DNA from 2 places in the Acidovorax sp. FG42 genome. Region 2 is predicted to be linked to the other one. Evidence: predicted binding sites of a transcription regulator. Region 2 holds the regulator's gene; the other holds the start of a gene.

Region 1 (7,967 bases), on a different contig from region 2:
GGCGGGTGAGCAGGTCGTTGACGGACGACACCAGTGGCGCCACTTCGAGCGGCACGGTGCGGTCGTCCAGCGGCGAGAGGTCGTCGGGGTTGCGCGCGCGGATGCGCTGCTCCAGCTGGTTGAGCGGCTGGATGCCCCGCGCCAGCGCCAGCCAGACCAGCAGCACCGCCAGCGGCAGGATGACGAACTGCGGCAGCATCACGCCCTTGATGATTTCGGTGGCCAGCACGCTGCGTTTTTCGCGCGTCTCGGCCACCTGGACCAGCGCCACCGGTGTGTCTTTGAGCGGCAGGCGCACCCAGATGTAGGCCACGCGGATGTCGATGCCGCGCATCTCGGCATCGCGCAGCCGCACCTCGCCGGACAGGGGCACTTCGTCGCTCGGGGGCTCGGGCAGCTCGCGCTCGCCCGAGAGGAACTCGCCGCCCGGGCCGATGACCTGGTAGTACACGATGTCGGAGTCGTCGGCCCGCAGGATCTCGCTGGCGGGCTGGGGCAGGTTGAACTGGGCCTTGTCGCCCACCACGCTCACCAGTTGGGCGAGTGCGTGGGCGTTGTACTCCAGCGCGCGGTCAAACGGCTTGTTGGCCAGGCCCTGCGCCACCAGCCACGTCAGCGCCAGGCTCACGGGCCACAGCAGCAGCAGCGGCGTGAGCATCCAGTCGAGGATTTCGCCGAACAGGGAGCGCTGCTCGCGCTGGAAGATCTTCACAGCGCCCGCCGAGGCAGTTTAGAAGCCAAAACACCCGATAGCGCTGGATTCATATGCACGAGCAGCTATCGTTTTGATAGTTAACTGGGGATCTTCTCAAGGCAGTAGCCCAGGCCGCGCACGGTGGCGATGCGGATGGGCCCGCCCTCGATCTTCTTGCGCAGGCGGTGGATGTAGACCTCGATGGCGTTGTTGCTCACTTCTTCGCCCCACTCGCACAGGCGCTCCACCAGCTGCTCCTTGCTCACCAGGCGGCCGGCGCGTTGCAGCAGCACCTCCAGCAGGCCCAGCTCGCGGGCGGAAAGTTCGATCATCTTGCCGTCGATGGTGGCCACGCGGCCGGCCTGGTCGTACACCAGCGGGCCGTGCTTGATGGCGCTGCTGGTGCCGCCCATGCCCCGGCGCGTGAGGGCGCGCACGCGGGCTTCCAGCTCTTGCAGGCTGAAGGGCTTGGCCATGTAGTCGTCGGCGCCAAAGTCCAGGCCCTTCACGCGCTCTTCCACGCTGTCGGCAGCGGTGAGGATGAGCACCGGCAGGGCGGAGCCCCGGCCGCGCAGCTTTTTCAGAACCTCCAGCCCATGCATCTTGGGCAGGCCCAGGTCCAGGATGAGCAGGTCGAACTCGTTGTTGGTCATGAGCGCCGCGTCGGCCTCGCTGCCGCTGGCGACATGGTCCACCACGGCGCCCGAGGCTCGCAGCGTGCGCAGCAGGCCATCGGCCAGCACCTGGTCGTCTTCGGCAATGAGGATGCGCATGCGGTGTCTCCTGGTGGGTGGCAGCGGTCTGGCGCCGCGCCTGTGCGTCGATTTTAGGCGGCGCCGCGCCCCGCTGCGCCGAGAAAAAGGCGTCCGTGGCGCGCGCAGCGCTCGGGCCTGGGGCTGTCAGCGCGGGTCGTGCGCCAGCAGCTTGTGTACCAGGGCTTTCAGGTCGGCCTGCAGGCGGGCCATGCCCTCGGGCTCCTGCGCGAGCGTCTGCTCGTCCATGTAGAGCTTGCGGTTGATCTCGACCTGGATGCTGTGGCGGTGCTGCGCGGGGTTGCCGTAGCGGCGCACCAGTTCCACGCCCTTGTAGGGGTGGTTGTATTCCACGCTGTAGCCGCACGCGCGAAGGTGCTCGCAGATCAGCGCGGACAGCGCCGGGCTGGCGGTGGTGCCGTCCCGGTCGCCCACTACGAAGTCGGCATGCTCCAGCCCCGGAAACTCGGTGGCAAAGCGCCCGGCCACGGCGGGCATGGAGTGGCAGTTGAGGTGGATGCTGTAGCCGTGGCGTGCATGGGCCGCGTCAATGGCCTGGGCCACGGCAGCGTGGTACGGGCGCCAGCAGCGGTCGATGCGCGCACGCACCTCGGCCACGGTGAGCTGGCGCTGGTAGATGGGCTCGCCCTGGTCGGTGAACTTCCAGATCAGCCCCTTGCCCAGGCGCACCTTGCTGAGCACCTTGGAGTCGGTGGAAATGGGGTCGGGCCAGTCCCCGTCGAGCAGGCTGGTGTCCAGCTCGGTGGTGTCGCGGTTGGCGTCCAGGTAGATGCGGGGGAAATGGGCCTCGACCCAGGCCACGCCGAGCGCGGGGGCAAAGGCGTAGATCTTCTCGACGTGCGTGTCTTCGGCCCGGCGCAGCGTGGCCAGGTCGAGGGCGGAGCCAAAGTCGTCGGGGTATTGGGTGCCGCTGTGGGGCGAGTCGAGCACCAGCGGGGTGCTGCCGGGCAGATAGGTGACTTCTGAGGACATGGTTTCGAGGGTAACGCAGTCGGCAGGGGCCAGTGTGCGCAATCCGCTGGTGTCCGTCCATGGAGCATTCCCTTGTGCGGTGTCCGCAGCTGGATCAGGGCTAGGGACCCTCTGCACGAATCAGCGCACCGTGTGCATCTGCGGGCTCGGGCGGTCGGCAGCGTTGCAAAACCTCGCAATAGCGACGGCCATGGCTGCGTTTTGCGTCTTGCAGCCCATCGCGATCCGCAGTGCCCAGTTGCTGCTCGATCCTTGCAAAGGCTCCTAGGCCCCTCCTGCATAAGCCTCCAGCCCGATCGCCACTACGGTGGCCACGTCTTGGCCCACCTCGGCGCGGAACTCCGCCTCGGCCTGTGCCACCGCGTCCCGGAACGCTTGCAGCCACGCCAGGCCGGTGGGCGTGAAGCACACGCGGCGCGCCCGCGCATCCAGCGGGTCTGCCTGCCGTGTGACCAGCCCCCAGGCCTCGCACTGGTCCACCAGGTTGGCCATGGCCTGCTTGGTCATGCCCGCGCGCTTGGCCAGGTCGGTCAGCCGGTCGCCCTGCAAGGGTAGGTGGCGCGTGATGTGCACATGGGCGGCCGTCACCTGGTCGCGCGCTGCCAGGTTGGACAAGGCTAGCGGCACCTCCACGTTGCGCGCCATCAGCTGCAGCACCCGGGCGTCAAAGCGGCGCAGGGCGCTGCCCATCAGGCGGCCCAGGTGGGTTTGGCGCCAGCGGTCATCAGCTCCCGGGGCTGATGGGGCGGAGACGGCGGCAGGAGAAAAATCGGCCATGCGATATTGTCAGGTAAACTGACTAAAAATCGCTTTATCTGGATTTCATTGCTCGCATAAACTACTGTTCAAGCATCCAGCCTGTGATTAACCGCAGAGCGATGCAAGCATCCAACCTGTTGTTTTTCAAGGAGTTTCTCATGGACGTCGCAGTCAAAGGCACCAACCCCGCATTGCCCGTGAACACCGAAAAGGCCAAGGCCCTGGCCGCCGCGCTCGCCCAGATCGAGAAGCAATTTGGCAAGGGCACGATCATGCGCCTGGGTGAAGGCGAGGTGATCGAGGACATCCAGGTGGTCTCCACCGGCTCCTTGGGCCTGGACATTGCCCTGGGCGTGGGCGGCCTGCCCCGCGGCCGCGTGGTCGAGATCTACGGACCGGAATCGTCGGGCAAGACCACGCTCACGCTGCAGGTGGTGGCCGAGATGCAAAAGCAAGGCGGCACCTGCGCGTTTGTCGATGCCGAGCACGCCCTCGACGTGCAATACGCCCAGAAGCTGGGCGTGCAGCTGTCCGACCTGCTGATCAGCCAGCCCGACACCGGAGAACAAGCCCTGGAAATCGTGGACAGCCTGGTGCGCTCGGGCGCCGTGGACCTGATCATCGTGGACTCGGTGGCAGCCCTCACACCCAAGGCCGAAATCGAAGGCGAGATGGGCGATGCCCTGCCCGGCCTGCAGGCCCGCCTGATGAGCCAGGCGCTGCGCAAGCTGACCGCCACGATCAAGAAGACCAACTGCATGGTCATCTTCATCAACCAGATCCGCATGAAGATTGGCGTGATGTTCGGCTCGCCCGAAACGACGACCGGCGGTAACGCGCTCAAGTTCTATGCCTCCGTGCGCCTCGATATCCGTCGCACCGGCACCATCAAGAAGGGCGACGAAGCCATCGGCAACGAGACCAAGGTCAAGGTGGTCAAGAACAAGGTAAGCCCGCCCTTCAAGACGGCCGAGTTCGACATCCTGTTTGGCGAAGGCATCAGCCGCGAAGGCGAGATCATCGACATGGGCGTGAACGCCAAGGTCATCGAAAAGAGCGGCGCCTGGTACGCCTACAACGGCGAGAAGATCGGCCAAGGCCGCGACAACGCCCGCGAGTTTTTGCGTGAAAACCCCGACTTGGCCCGTGAAATTGAAAACAAGGTGCGCGAAGGGCTGGGCATTGCGCTGTTGCCTGGCGCACTGCAGGCCCCGGCAGCGGCTGCCGACGAGTGATTGACGGTTTTTGAAGCCAAATGGCCTGCAGGCGCACATTCCATATGCGCCTGCAGCTATTGAAAATATAGCGTTTGGTCAGCCATGGGATTCACTGCGCTCTCGCTCAAAGGCCGTGCACTGCGGCTGCTGAGCCAGCGCGAACATTCGCGGGCCGAGCTGCAGCGCAAGCTCAGCCCCCATGTGCAAGAGGGCGAAGACCTGGAGGCCGTGCTGGACGACCTGCAGGCCCGGGACTTCATCAGCGAGGCGCGGGTGGTGGAGTCGGTGCTGAACCGGCGCGCAAGGCGCATGGGTGCATCGCGCATCCGGCAAGAGCTGCAATCCAAAGGGCTGGGCGCCGAGGCCGTGCAGCAGGCAGTGGCCCAGTTGCAGGGCAGCGAACTGGAGCGTGCCCGCGAGGTGTGGCGCCGCAAGTTTGGCGAGCCCGCCACCGACCCGCAAACCCGCGCCAAACAGATGCGCTTCTTGCTGACGCGGGGGTTCTCAGGCGATGTGGTGCGGCGCGCCGTGCAGGGCGCCGACGATTCCGACGAGGGGTGAGCGCGCTGCTCACAAGCAGGGCTTTCGCCCCCTTCTGAAGCGCTGGGGTGTGGTTACACGCCCAGCATCAGCTGCAGGTTCTGCACTGCGGCGCCGCTGGCGCCCTTGCCCAGGTTGTCCAGGCGCGCAATGACCACCGCCTGCCGGTATTGCTCGTTGGCAAACACGCGCAACTCCAGCTTGTTGGTGTCGGTCAGCGTGTCGGCCGCCAGCTTCAAATCGTCGGTGGGCGGCAGCACGCTCACCCATTGCTCGGGCGTGTTGGTGCGGCTGTAGTGGGCAGCCAGCGCGTCGTGCAGGTCGCTGGCCTTGGGGGCGCCGGGCAGCAAGTCCAGGTGCAGCGGCAACTGCACCAACATGCCCTGGCGGAAGTTGCCCACTGCAGGGATGAACACCGGGCGGCGCGTGAGCCCGGTGTAGCGCAAGATTTCGGGGATGTGCTTGTGCGACAGGCCCAGTGCATACGCCTCATACGGCGCTGCGGTGCCCGCTTCGTAGGCTTCGATCATGGTGCGGCCGCCGCCGGAGTAGCCCGAGACCGAAGGCAGGCTCAAAGGGTAGTCCGCCGGGATCAGGCCTGCATCGACCAGCGGGCGCAGCATGGCAATCGCGCCCGTGGCGTAGCAGCCGGGATTGGAGACGCGGGTGGCGTCGCGCACCGCTTGTGTCTGCGCTGCCGCGAGTTCCGGAAACCCGTACACCCAACCATCGGCCGTGCGGTGCGCCGTGCTGGCATCGATCACCTTGACCTTGCGGCCCGAGCTGCGCTCGATCTCGTCCACCATGGCCACGGTGTCGCGCGCGGCGTCGTCGTGCAGGCACAGCACCACCAGATCCACCCCCGCGATCAGGTCGCGCTTGGCGGCAGGATCTTTGCGCAGCTCGGGCGCAATGCTGACCAGATCGATCTGCGGCATGGCCTGCAGGCGCTCGCGGATCTGCAGGCCTGTGGTGCCGGCTTCGCCATCAATAAAGACTTTGGACATGGAGGTGCTCCTGCAAAAAAGGACGGCAGCGTCTGCCGGCAAAAGGGATGGGAAAGGCTGCGACGCCAACCCTGGATGTAAGCCAGGCACAAGGATGGTGCGTTGCAGCATGATACAGTCGCGGGTTGCCATGTCCCAAGCCCGCGGCCAGACAACTGTTCATGGTAAACGGGTAACTACCACCCTTCCCTGAGAGAGACCTCATGAAGATTCACGAATACCAAGGCAAGGAAATCTTGCGCAATTTTGGTGTGCCCGTTCCGCGTGGCATTCCCGCATTCACGGTGCAAGAAGCCGTGGAAGCAGCCCAGAAGCTCGGCGGCCCCGTGTGGGTGGTCAAGGCCCAGATCCACGCCGGTGGCCGTGGCAAGGGCGGCGGCGTGAAGGTCGCCAAGACCATTGATGACGTGAAGGCTCGCGCCAGCGAAATCCTGGGCATGCAACTGGTCACGCACCAGACCGGCCCCGAAGGCCAGAAGGTCCGCCGCCTGTACATCGAAGATGGCGCCGACATCAAGAACGAGCTGTATGTGTCGCTGGTCACCGACCGCGCCACGCAGAAGGTCGCCCTGATCGCTTCGAGCGAAGGCGGCATGGACATCGAAGAAGTGGCCCACTCCACGCCCGAGAAGATCGTCACCGAGATGATCGACCCGCTGGTCGGCATCACCGAAGCGCAAAGCCGCAAGGTCGCTGCTGCCATCGGCCTGACCGGCGCTTCCATCGACCAGGCTGTGGACATCTTCGCCAAGATCTACAAGTGCTACATGGACACCGATGCGTCGCTGGTGGAAATCAACCCGCTGAACTGCGACTCCAAGGGCAACCTGATGGCCCTGGACGCGAAGTTCAACTTTGACGCCAACGCCCTGTTCCGCCACCCCGAAATCGTCGCCTTCCGCGATCTGGACGAAGAAGATCCCGCCGAAGTGGAAGCTTCCAAGTTCGACCTGGCCTACATCAGCCTGGACGGCAACATCGGCTGCCTGGTGAACGGCGCTGGCCTGGCCATGGCCACCATGGACACCATCAAGCTGTTCGGCGGCGAGCCTGCCAACTTCCTGGACGTGGGCGGCGGTGCTACCCCCGAGAAGGTCACCGAAGCCTTCAAGATCATGCTCAAGAACCCCAAGGTCAAGGGCATTCTGGTCAACATCTTCGGCGGCATTATGAAGTGCGACACCATCGCCACCGGCGTGATCACCGCTTGCAAGGCTGTGAACCTGAACGTGCCGCTGGTCGTGCGCATGAAGGGCACGAACGAAGAGCTGGGCAAGAAGATGCTGGCCGAGTCCGGCCTGCCCATCATCGCTGCAGACACCATGGCCGAAGCTGCGACCAAGATCGTTGCTGCCGTCAAGTAAGCCCGGAGAACACACATGTCGATCTACATCAACAAAGACACCAAGGTCATCACCCAGGGCATCACGGGCAAGACTGGCCAGTTCCACACCGAAAAGTGCCAGGAATACGCGAACGGCAAGAACTGCTTCGTGGCGGGCGTAAACCCCAAGAAGGCGGGCGAGTCGATCTTCAACATCCCGATCTACGCCTCCGTCAAGGAAGCTGCCCAGCAGACCGGTGCCACCGTGTCGGTGATCTATGTGCCGCCCGCAGGCGCCGCTGACGCGATCTGGGAAGCTGTCGAAGCCGACCTGGACATGGCCATCTGCATCACCGAAGGCATTCCGGTCAAGGACATGCTGATGGTGCGCAACAAGATGAAGGCCAAGGAAGCCGCTGGCGGCAAGAAGACGCTGCTGCTGGGCCCCAACTGCCCTGGCCTGATCACGCCTGACGAAATCAAGATCGGCATCATGCCCGGTCACATCCACCGCAAGGGTCGTATCGGCGTGGTGTCCCGCTCGGGCACGCTGACGTACGAAGCCGTGGCCATGCTGACCGAAGTCGGTCTGGGTCAATCGAGCGCCGTGGGCATTGGTGGCGACCCCATCAACGGCCTCAAGCACATCGATGTGATGAAGGCATTCAACGACGATCCAGA
Region 2 (7,967 bases):
GCACGCAAGCCACATTCATCTGCCAGAAGTACGGCATCCCCCAGATCTCCACCGGCGACATGCTGCGTGCCGCCGTCAAGGCTGGCACCCCCTTGGGCCTGCAGGCCAAGGCCGTGATGGACTCGGGCGCCCTGGTCAGCGACGACATCATCATCGGTCTCGTCAAGGAGCGCATAACGCAGCCAGACTGCGCCAACGGCTTCCTGTTTGACGGCTTCCCCCGCACCATTCCCCAGGCCGACGCCATGAAGGCCGCCGGCGTCAAGCTCGACTACGTGCTCGAAATCGATGTGCCCTTTGACGCCATCATCGAACGTATGAGCGGCCGCCGCTCGCACCCGGCCAGCGGCCGGACCTACCACGTCAAGTTCAACCCACCCAAGGTCGAAGGCAAGGATGACGTGACCGGTGAAGAACTGATCCAGCGCGAAGACGACAAGGAAGAAACCGTCAAGAAGCGCCTGCAGGTCTACAGCGACCAGACGCGCCCCCTGGTGGACTACTACAGCAACTGGGCCAAGGCCGAACCCGCCGCAGCGCCCAAGTACCGCGCCATCAGCGGTACGGGCAGCGTGGACGAGATCACTGCGCGCGCGCTGCAGGCGCTGGCCAGCTGATGCAATGAACCAAGGGCCAAGATCCGCCTGACGCACGTTGGGCAGTCAAGCCTCCTGAAAGCGACGCACCGCACCAGGGCGTCGCTTTTTTCATGGGCCGCCCTGCCGCGCGGTGGCCGCGACAACCGCCCGCTGCGGGCACGTGCCTGGGCTCAGGCGGGGCTGGACCGTAACCCGTAGGCCTTGCCGTCCACAAACAGGTATTCGGCGCGCAGCACTGCCTCACCCTTTTCATCTCGCAGGCCAAAGCCCACCACCGACACGGCCGTACCCGGCTTGATCTCTGGCACCAGCCAGGCCTGCATGCGGGTCAACGGAGCCAGCTCAACCTCCCAGACCCGGTCCTTGCGGGTGGGCAGCACGGTTTTGGCCAGTAGTGCGCGTCCGTCCACCGGCGCGGTCTGTGCAGGCACAGGCCGCTGGGCAAGATCTGGAGGCAACCGGAGCGCAGCGGGCAATTCGAGCTCCAGCTCTGCATGCGGGTTTTGCCACCGCACCTTGCGCGCTGTGCCCTCCAGATACAGCGGTCGGTCCGCATCAAAACTGCTCCAGCCGTGGTGCGCGTGTGCCCCCAAAGGCAAGGCACTCGCGGCGATCAGCACATGACGACGTTGCAAGCCCATAAAGACTCCCGTAGGAATAAAACCCGGTTCAAGGGGTCATATCAAAGGTACGCAATCCAGCGGCCACAGGCCACCACCGACAGCCAGATCACGGTGGACACCAGCATCTGCAAGCGTGCCAACCCATCCAGGCTTGCAAGCGAACCGCGTGCATGAAACCACGCCGCGTTACAGCCCGCAAGCATTAACAACAGCATCTTCAAGGTGAAGGCGCGGTTGCTGAGCAGCTCCGCAGACTGGGTGGCAAACATCAGCAGCCCCGACGCTGCGGCCAATCCGAAGCCGCACAGCGCCACTGCGAGACCGAGCCGCGCGAGGTCTTTCACCGGCAATGCCGCACCACGTCCGAAGACCCGCACCTCCAGCAGCAGCAGATTGCCCAGCAGCAACGCAATACCGATGATGTGGACGACCTCCAGCGCGGGGTACGCCCAGGCGTGTGTCTTGAGTGCGGTGAACACGGCTGCCGGCCCTTTTTAGATCAATGCATCCGCAGCAAATCCAGCATCAGGGCAACCCGCGCCTTCACCGGCGACAGGCCCTGCGAGGCGGGAAGCACATCACCCGGCTTGGGCAGCACCTGCCCCTCCGCGCAGCGGGTGGAGCGCACCACCCGCACTCCGGCGTTCTGCGCGCGCACCAAAGCGGCCTCCAAATCGTGGTGGATCGTGCCATTGCCGGTGCAGGCCACCACCAGGCCCTGCACGCCCTCTCGCACCAGCGCATCCACCGCCCTGCCCGATGCCCCCGCATGGTTCATGACGATTTCCACCCACGGCCAAGTCGCAGCGCTCACTATATTATTCATAGCACCAACGGCATTATTTACCGGCACTACTGGGCCATTGCATGCCCAACGGACCACACTTTCTTCCACCCACCCCAGAGGTCCAGCATCCCCCGAGCTGAAGGCATTGACGCGGTAGGGATGCACTTTTTGCACATGCCGTGCGCCATGCACTTCACCCGCCGCAACGGCCAGCACACCCGTTGCACCGGGTGCCAATGCCGTTGCCACCGCGTCCAGCAGGTTCTGGGGGCCATCGGGGGTCAAGGCTGTGGCAGGCCGCATCGCGCAGGTCAGAACCACGGGCTTGGCGGCATCCAGCACTTCGTGCAAGAACCACGCCGTTTCTTCCAGGGTGTCCGTACCGTGGGTGATGACCACCCCCCTCACCTCCGAGTCATTCAAATGGTGGGCGCAACGCGATGCCAGCGTGCGCCACACCTCACCATCCATGTCCTTGCTGTCGATCTGCGCAACTTGCTCTGCAACCAAGGCGCCACCTGCCAGAGCCTGCAGACCGGGCACGGCCGTCAGCAGTTGTTCCACGCCCACCTGCGCGGCGGTGTAGCCAATGTTGTCCCCCGCTTGGGCCGAGGTGCCCGCAATCGTGCCACCGGTGCCCAAAACCACAATTTTTTGCCCACTCACTTGCATACTCCGAAAAACTGGTGAAAAATACAGTTACTGGATTAAAAAACAGTTATTCATCACTGTAACCGCCCGCACCGGAAACCACCATGCTCGACAACCCCAAACTCACCGCCCGCCAGCAGCAGATTCTGGATCTCATCCAGACCGCTATCGCACGCACCGGCGCGCCTCCCACCCGCGCAGAAATCGCGGCCGAGCTGGGTTTCAAGTCAGCCAACGCGGCCGAAGAACACCTTCAGGCACTGGCCCGTAAAGGGGTGATTGAGCTGGTCAGTGGCACCTCGCGGGGCATCCGCCTGCGCAGCGACACGGTGCGCTCCATCAACGCCGCGCGCGGCAGCCAGTTCAGCCTGCCCATCCCGGGCCTGTCGCAACTGGTCTTGCCTTTGGTGGGACGGGTGGCTGCGGGGTCGCCCATTCTCGCGCAGGAACATGTAGACCAGACCTACAGCGTAGAAAACAGGCTCTTCCAGCACAAGCCCGATTACCTGCTCAAGGTGCGGGGCATGTCCATGCGTGACGCGGGCATCATGGATGGCGATTTGCTGGCCGTTCAGTCCACTCGCGAAGCCCGCAACGGCCAGATCATCGTCGCCCGCCTGGGTGACGACGTCACTGTCAAGCGCCTTCGCCGCACCGCCAACGCCATTGAATTGTTGCCCGAAAACCCAGACTATCCCGTGATCGTGGTGCAGCCGGGTGAGCCCTTCGAGATCGAAGGCCTGGCAGTGGGCCTTATCCGCAACACCATGCTGATGTAGCACGCGCTCAGGGGCCGCACCGTGGGTGGCGGGCGTTTGGTGGACAGATTCTGATCAGTACACCAGCCCTGCGATGCGGGTCCCGTTGAGTGCCAACAACTCCCAAGCTATGTGTGATGAATCGGCGGGGCAGCTGCCTGCACCGCAGGGGATGGTCTCGCGCTGCTTTTGGGTGTTCTGGTACTCAGCCACTTTGCAATCCTGCCTATGTTCAACCCCCGACTTTCGGAGTTTTCACATGGGAATTGCTTTGTTCACCCTTTCTGCCCTGCAGAGCCCTGTTCGCCGCCTCAAAAGGCTGTTTGCGAGTGCGGAGCAAACGCCCGCAGGTAGGACGGTCCTGCTAGCGCAAGCAGTGACGAGAGAGCCCACTGAATTTGGGAATGCATCGCCCTTTATTTCGCAAAGACGGGCTGCAGACGTTGCCGCACTTCATCGTGCTGAACAGCACCAGGGACCACGCGCTCCTCGCGGGAACTGGCCTTTTACGGCCAAACCACCTGCACGAACGCCAGAAAGTCCAGCCCGTTCGCCCGACACACACCGCTCCTTTCTGCCAACGCACATCGCAGGCAGCAAACGGCAAGCTTTCCTATCAGCGGTGGGGACGACATCCTGCAGCCCACGAACAACCAAAGTGCTGCGCCGGACTTCTGATGCCGCAAGTACCGGACGCCTGGTGATTGCAGGCCGCATGGCAGACGTCTGCGCAGAGCTGGACCGTTTGGCGGCATCCGAGGCTCTCAGGGCCTGATTTACTGGACATTGCGGGCGCCTAAGGTGGCAAACGCTCCTGCGTACCGACCACTGTGGCGGCCTCGTCTTCAGACTACGGAGCTACCGCCGATGAGGGGTGTTAGGACCGTCCCCACAGCCCCAAGGCTGGTGCAGAGCCTTACCAGATCTTGATCGACACCAAACACTGACGCCAGCCTGCGCCAATCGTGCGGTCGTGCGAAGTGATGCGGCTATTTCCGGTATCTGCGCAGCACTCCGTCACCAAAAATTGGAGACTTTGGCTTGCCCACAGGGCTCAGGTGGCTCTTCCCTGCGCCCGCCAAGGCACAATGTCGGGATGAACATTGTGATCCTCGACGATTACCAGGATGCAGTGCGCAAGCTGCATTGCGCATCGCGGCTCGACGCATACACCGCCAAGGTCTACACCAACACAGTCAAGGGGCTGGGGCAGCTTTCGGTGCGGCTCAAAGATGCAGACATTATCGTGCTGATCCGTGAACGGACCCAGATCACGCGCCAATTGGTCGAGAAGCTCCCTCGGCTCAAGCTCATTGCACAAACCGGCAAGATTGGCAGCCACATTGATGTGGCGGCATGTACCGAGCGCGGCATTGCCGTGGCAGAGGGGGTGGGGTCCCCTGTGGCACCGGCTGAGCTGACCTGGGCCCTGGTGATGGCCTCCATGCGCCGACTGCCCCAGTACATCTCCAACCTCAAGCATGGCGCCTGGCAGCAGTCTGGTCTCAAGACCGCCTCGATGCCTGCCAACTTCGGGATTGGCAACGTGCTGAGGGGGAAGACCCTGGGTATCTGGGGCTATGGCCGCATTGGTCAATTGGTGGCTGGGTACGGACGCGCGTTTGGCATGAACGTGCGCGTCTGGGGCCGTGAAGCATCGCGCGCGCAGGCGCTGACAGACGGTTATCAGGCTGCGGCCACGCGGGAAGAGTTCTTCTCGCAATGCGACGTGATCTCTTTGCACCTGCGCCTGAACGACGAGACGCGCGGCATCATCTCGCTCGAAGATCTCTCGTGCATGAAGCCCACTTCGCTGCTGGTCAATACATCACGTGCAGAACTGATCGAGCCGGACGCACTGATCGCGGCCCTCAACCGGGGTCGTCCAGGCCTGGCAGCGGTGGATGTGTTCGAGAGCGAACCCATCCTGCAAGGCCATGCCCTGCTCCGTCTCGAAAACTGCATCTGCACGCCACATATCGGGTACGTGGAGCAGGACAGCTATGAGCTATACTTTGGTGCAGCTTTTGACAACGTGGTGAACTTCATCAAAGGCACACCCACCAACATCGTGAACCCGGGCTCACTGCAGGTGAGGCGCTAACGGCTAGTGCTCATCTGCCAACTCCAATTAAGGAATTGGCTACGCGCGTGACCCGTCCTGGAATAGGTTGACACCTATGCGGGACTGAGCCCTAGCCGTAGTTGGCTTGCAAGAGACGCCCGGTGCACCGCATCGGGCGTTTTGTATTCTAGGGACAGGTGGGGCCGTTGCTCGTTGTACATGCGCACTGACTCCCTCACCATGGTCCTGGCTTGCTCCAGGTTTGCGGGGCGGTGCAGCAGGAATTCCATCTTCAGGATGCCGTTGATCCGTTCTGCCAAGGCATTCTGGTGGCAGTCGTACCCATCGGTCATCGAGCAGGTGATCGCATGGAGAGCATGGATGCGCTGGTACTGTGCCGAACAGTACGGGATGCCCCGATCGGAGTGGTGCACCAGTCGCTGGCTGGTCTGCCGGTAGCGCAGGGCCATTTTCAGCGCCTGGCTGACCTGGGCAGTTTCCAGCCCTTCATGTACGTGCCAGCCCACGATCTTGCGGGAATAGGTATCCGTTACCAGGCTCAGGTAAGCAGGCTTTTCTTTGGTAGGCAGGTACGTAATATCGGCCACCCACAGCTGTTCGCAGCCGCTAGGCGCCACCTTGGTCGCGGCCTCTTTGAGCAGGTTGGGATGACGCCGGAAGCGATGGTGGCTGTTAGTTCTCTTGTGGTACGACCGTTTGGGCAAGACCAGCATCCGTTCGTGACGCAGGATGTCGAACAAAGCATCACGACCGAGCTTGATGCCCGCGTGCTGCAGCGGCGCCTTCAGGATGAAGTGCAGCTTGCGTGTGCCGATGCGCGGCTGGTGCCGCCGCTTCTCATCGACCATGGCCACCACGCTGGCCCGTTGCTCATCTCGCAGCCGCTGACAGGCCAGGGCCTTGTAGTGCGCCTGCCGGCTGATACCCATGTACTGGCAAGCCCTCACAACGCTCAGCCCTTAGACAAGCTTTTCTTGGAGGACTTGCCAGCAGGCTTTTTTGTGACGGTTACCCCATGGTCGCGCTTAAGCACATGGACCACCGCCTCGAAGAACTGCGCTTTCCCCTACACCTGCTTCAGCTGCACTTCCAGCATCCTTGATGCGCTGCTCGGGTGTCAGCGGCTTGACGGGCTCTTGCATGGGGACGGCTCCTTTGGAGCCCGATGATGCAGCCCTCCAGTCTTAGCGGCCATGCTTGCGCAGCCAGACCAATACGGTCGAGGCCCCCTGGATCCCGTAGCGCTCCTGAGCTTGCCCGTACGTCAGCTCCCCTCTTTCTACCTGATCCACCACTGCCAGCTTAAAGGCCAGCGTGTAGTCCTTCTGCGTTCTCTTAACCCATTGATCCATTTGACTTTCCTTTCCGATGAACAGAAAGGTGTCAACCTCATTCAGGACGAGTCAGCGACAACAAAAAGGCTTCCCGAGGGAAGCCTTTTTTGATGGCTGCAGGGCATTGCACCCTGCAGCAGCGAGCCACACTCCAATTACAGAGGTGTCTTCTTGCCGTCCTTGTAGACGTACAGCGTGATGGCTGGGTTCTTCATTTCGCCGTTGGGCTCGAAGGCGATGGTAGAAGTCACGCCCTTGAAGTTGGCCTTAGCCAGTTCGTTCACGTACACCTTGGGGTCCACGGAGTTGGCGCGCTTCATGGCGTCCACCAGCAGGAACGTGGCGTCATAGGTGTAGGGGCTGTAGACCTGGAACTGGCCAGGGTACTTGGCGTCGTACTTGGCCTTCCAGGCGGTGCCGCCAGGCATCTTGGCCAGCGAGGAGCCGCCTTCGGCGCAGATCACGTTGGCCAGGGTCTTGGCGCCAGCAGCCAGCTTGGCGATTTCAGACGTGCAAACGCCGTCACCACCGAAGTACTTGACGTTGGCCATGCCCAGTTGCTCCATCTGGCGCAGCATGGGACCGGCTTGAGGGTCCATGCCGCCGTAGAAGATAGCGTCGGGGTTCTTGGCCTTGATGGCGGTCAAGATCGCCATGAAGTCGGTGGCCTTGTCGGTCGTGAACTGCTCGTCCACCACCTTCATGCCCTTGGCCGTAGCGGTCTTCTTGAACACGTCGGCAACGCCTTGGCCGTAAGCCGTACGGTCATCGATGATCGCAACGGTCTTGAGCTTCAGCGTGTCCACAGCGTAGAACGCCAAACCAGCGCCCAGGGCGTTGTCGTTGGCGATGATACGGAACGTGGTCTTGTAGCCAGGCTTGGTCAGGTTGGGGTTGGTTGCAGCGCCCGTCACCATGGGGATGCCGCAATCGTTGTACACCTTGGAGGCGGGAATCGTGGTACCGGAGTTGAGGTGGCCGACAACGCCAACGACCTTGGAGTCGCACAGCTTTTGTGCGGCAGCAGTGCCCTGCTTTGGATCGGCAGCGTCATCTTCAGCCTGCAGCTCGAATTTGATCTTCTTGCCGCCGATGGTGACGCCTTGAGCGTTCAGCTCTTCAATGGCCA

The links. Region 2 encodes LexA, which represses DNA repair genes until DNA is damaged. Its sites were predicted from a motif close to ACTGTATNNNNATACAGT; they were not measured.
Region 1: the regulator LexA is predicted to act here: its motif matches at 3,280-3,297, upstream of recA (recombinase RecA).

The regions. Positions count from the first base shown of each region.
Region 1 covers NZ_JBMDJM010000001.1:346,824-354,790, forward strand. The annotation lists gene ACODSM_RS01635 (sensor histidine kinase) at 1-712, opposite strand, end outside; gene ACODSM_RS01640 (response regulator) at 793-1,467, opposite strand; gene ACODSM_RS01645 (N-formylglutamate amidohydrolase) at 1,594-2,439, opposite strand; gene ACODSM_RS01650 (MarR family winged helix-turn-helix transcriptional regulator) at 2,704-3,216, opposite strand; gene recA (recombinase RecA) at 3,357-4,433, shown strand; gene recX (recombination regulator RecX) at 4,518-4,976, shown strand; gene argC (N-acetyl-gamma-glutamyl-phosphate reductase) at 5,030-5,962, opposite strand; gene sucC (ADP-forming succinate--CoA ligase subunit beta) at 6,166-7,326, shown strand; gene sucD (succinate--CoA ligase subunit alpha) at 7,342-7,967, shown strand, end outside.
Region 2 covers NZ_JBMDJM010000017.1:71,784-79,750, reverse strand. The annotation lists gene adk (adenylate kinase) at 1-617, shown strand, start outside; gene ACODSM_RS17245 (DUF6152 family protein) at 770-1,240, opposite strand; gene ACODSM_RS17240 (hypothetical protein) at 1,282-1,701, opposite strand; gene ACODSM_RS17235 (asparaginase) at 1,722-2,681, opposite strand; gene lexA (transcriptional repressor LexA) at 2,765-3,439, shown strand; gene ACODSM_RS17225 (D-2-hydroxyacid dehydrogenase family protein) at 4,515-5,522, shown strand; partial or broken gene ACODSM_RS17220 (IS3 family transposase) at 5,597-6,856, opposite strand; gene ACODSM_RS17215 (branched-chain amino acid ABC transporter substrate-binding protein) at 6,994-7,967, opposite strand, start outside.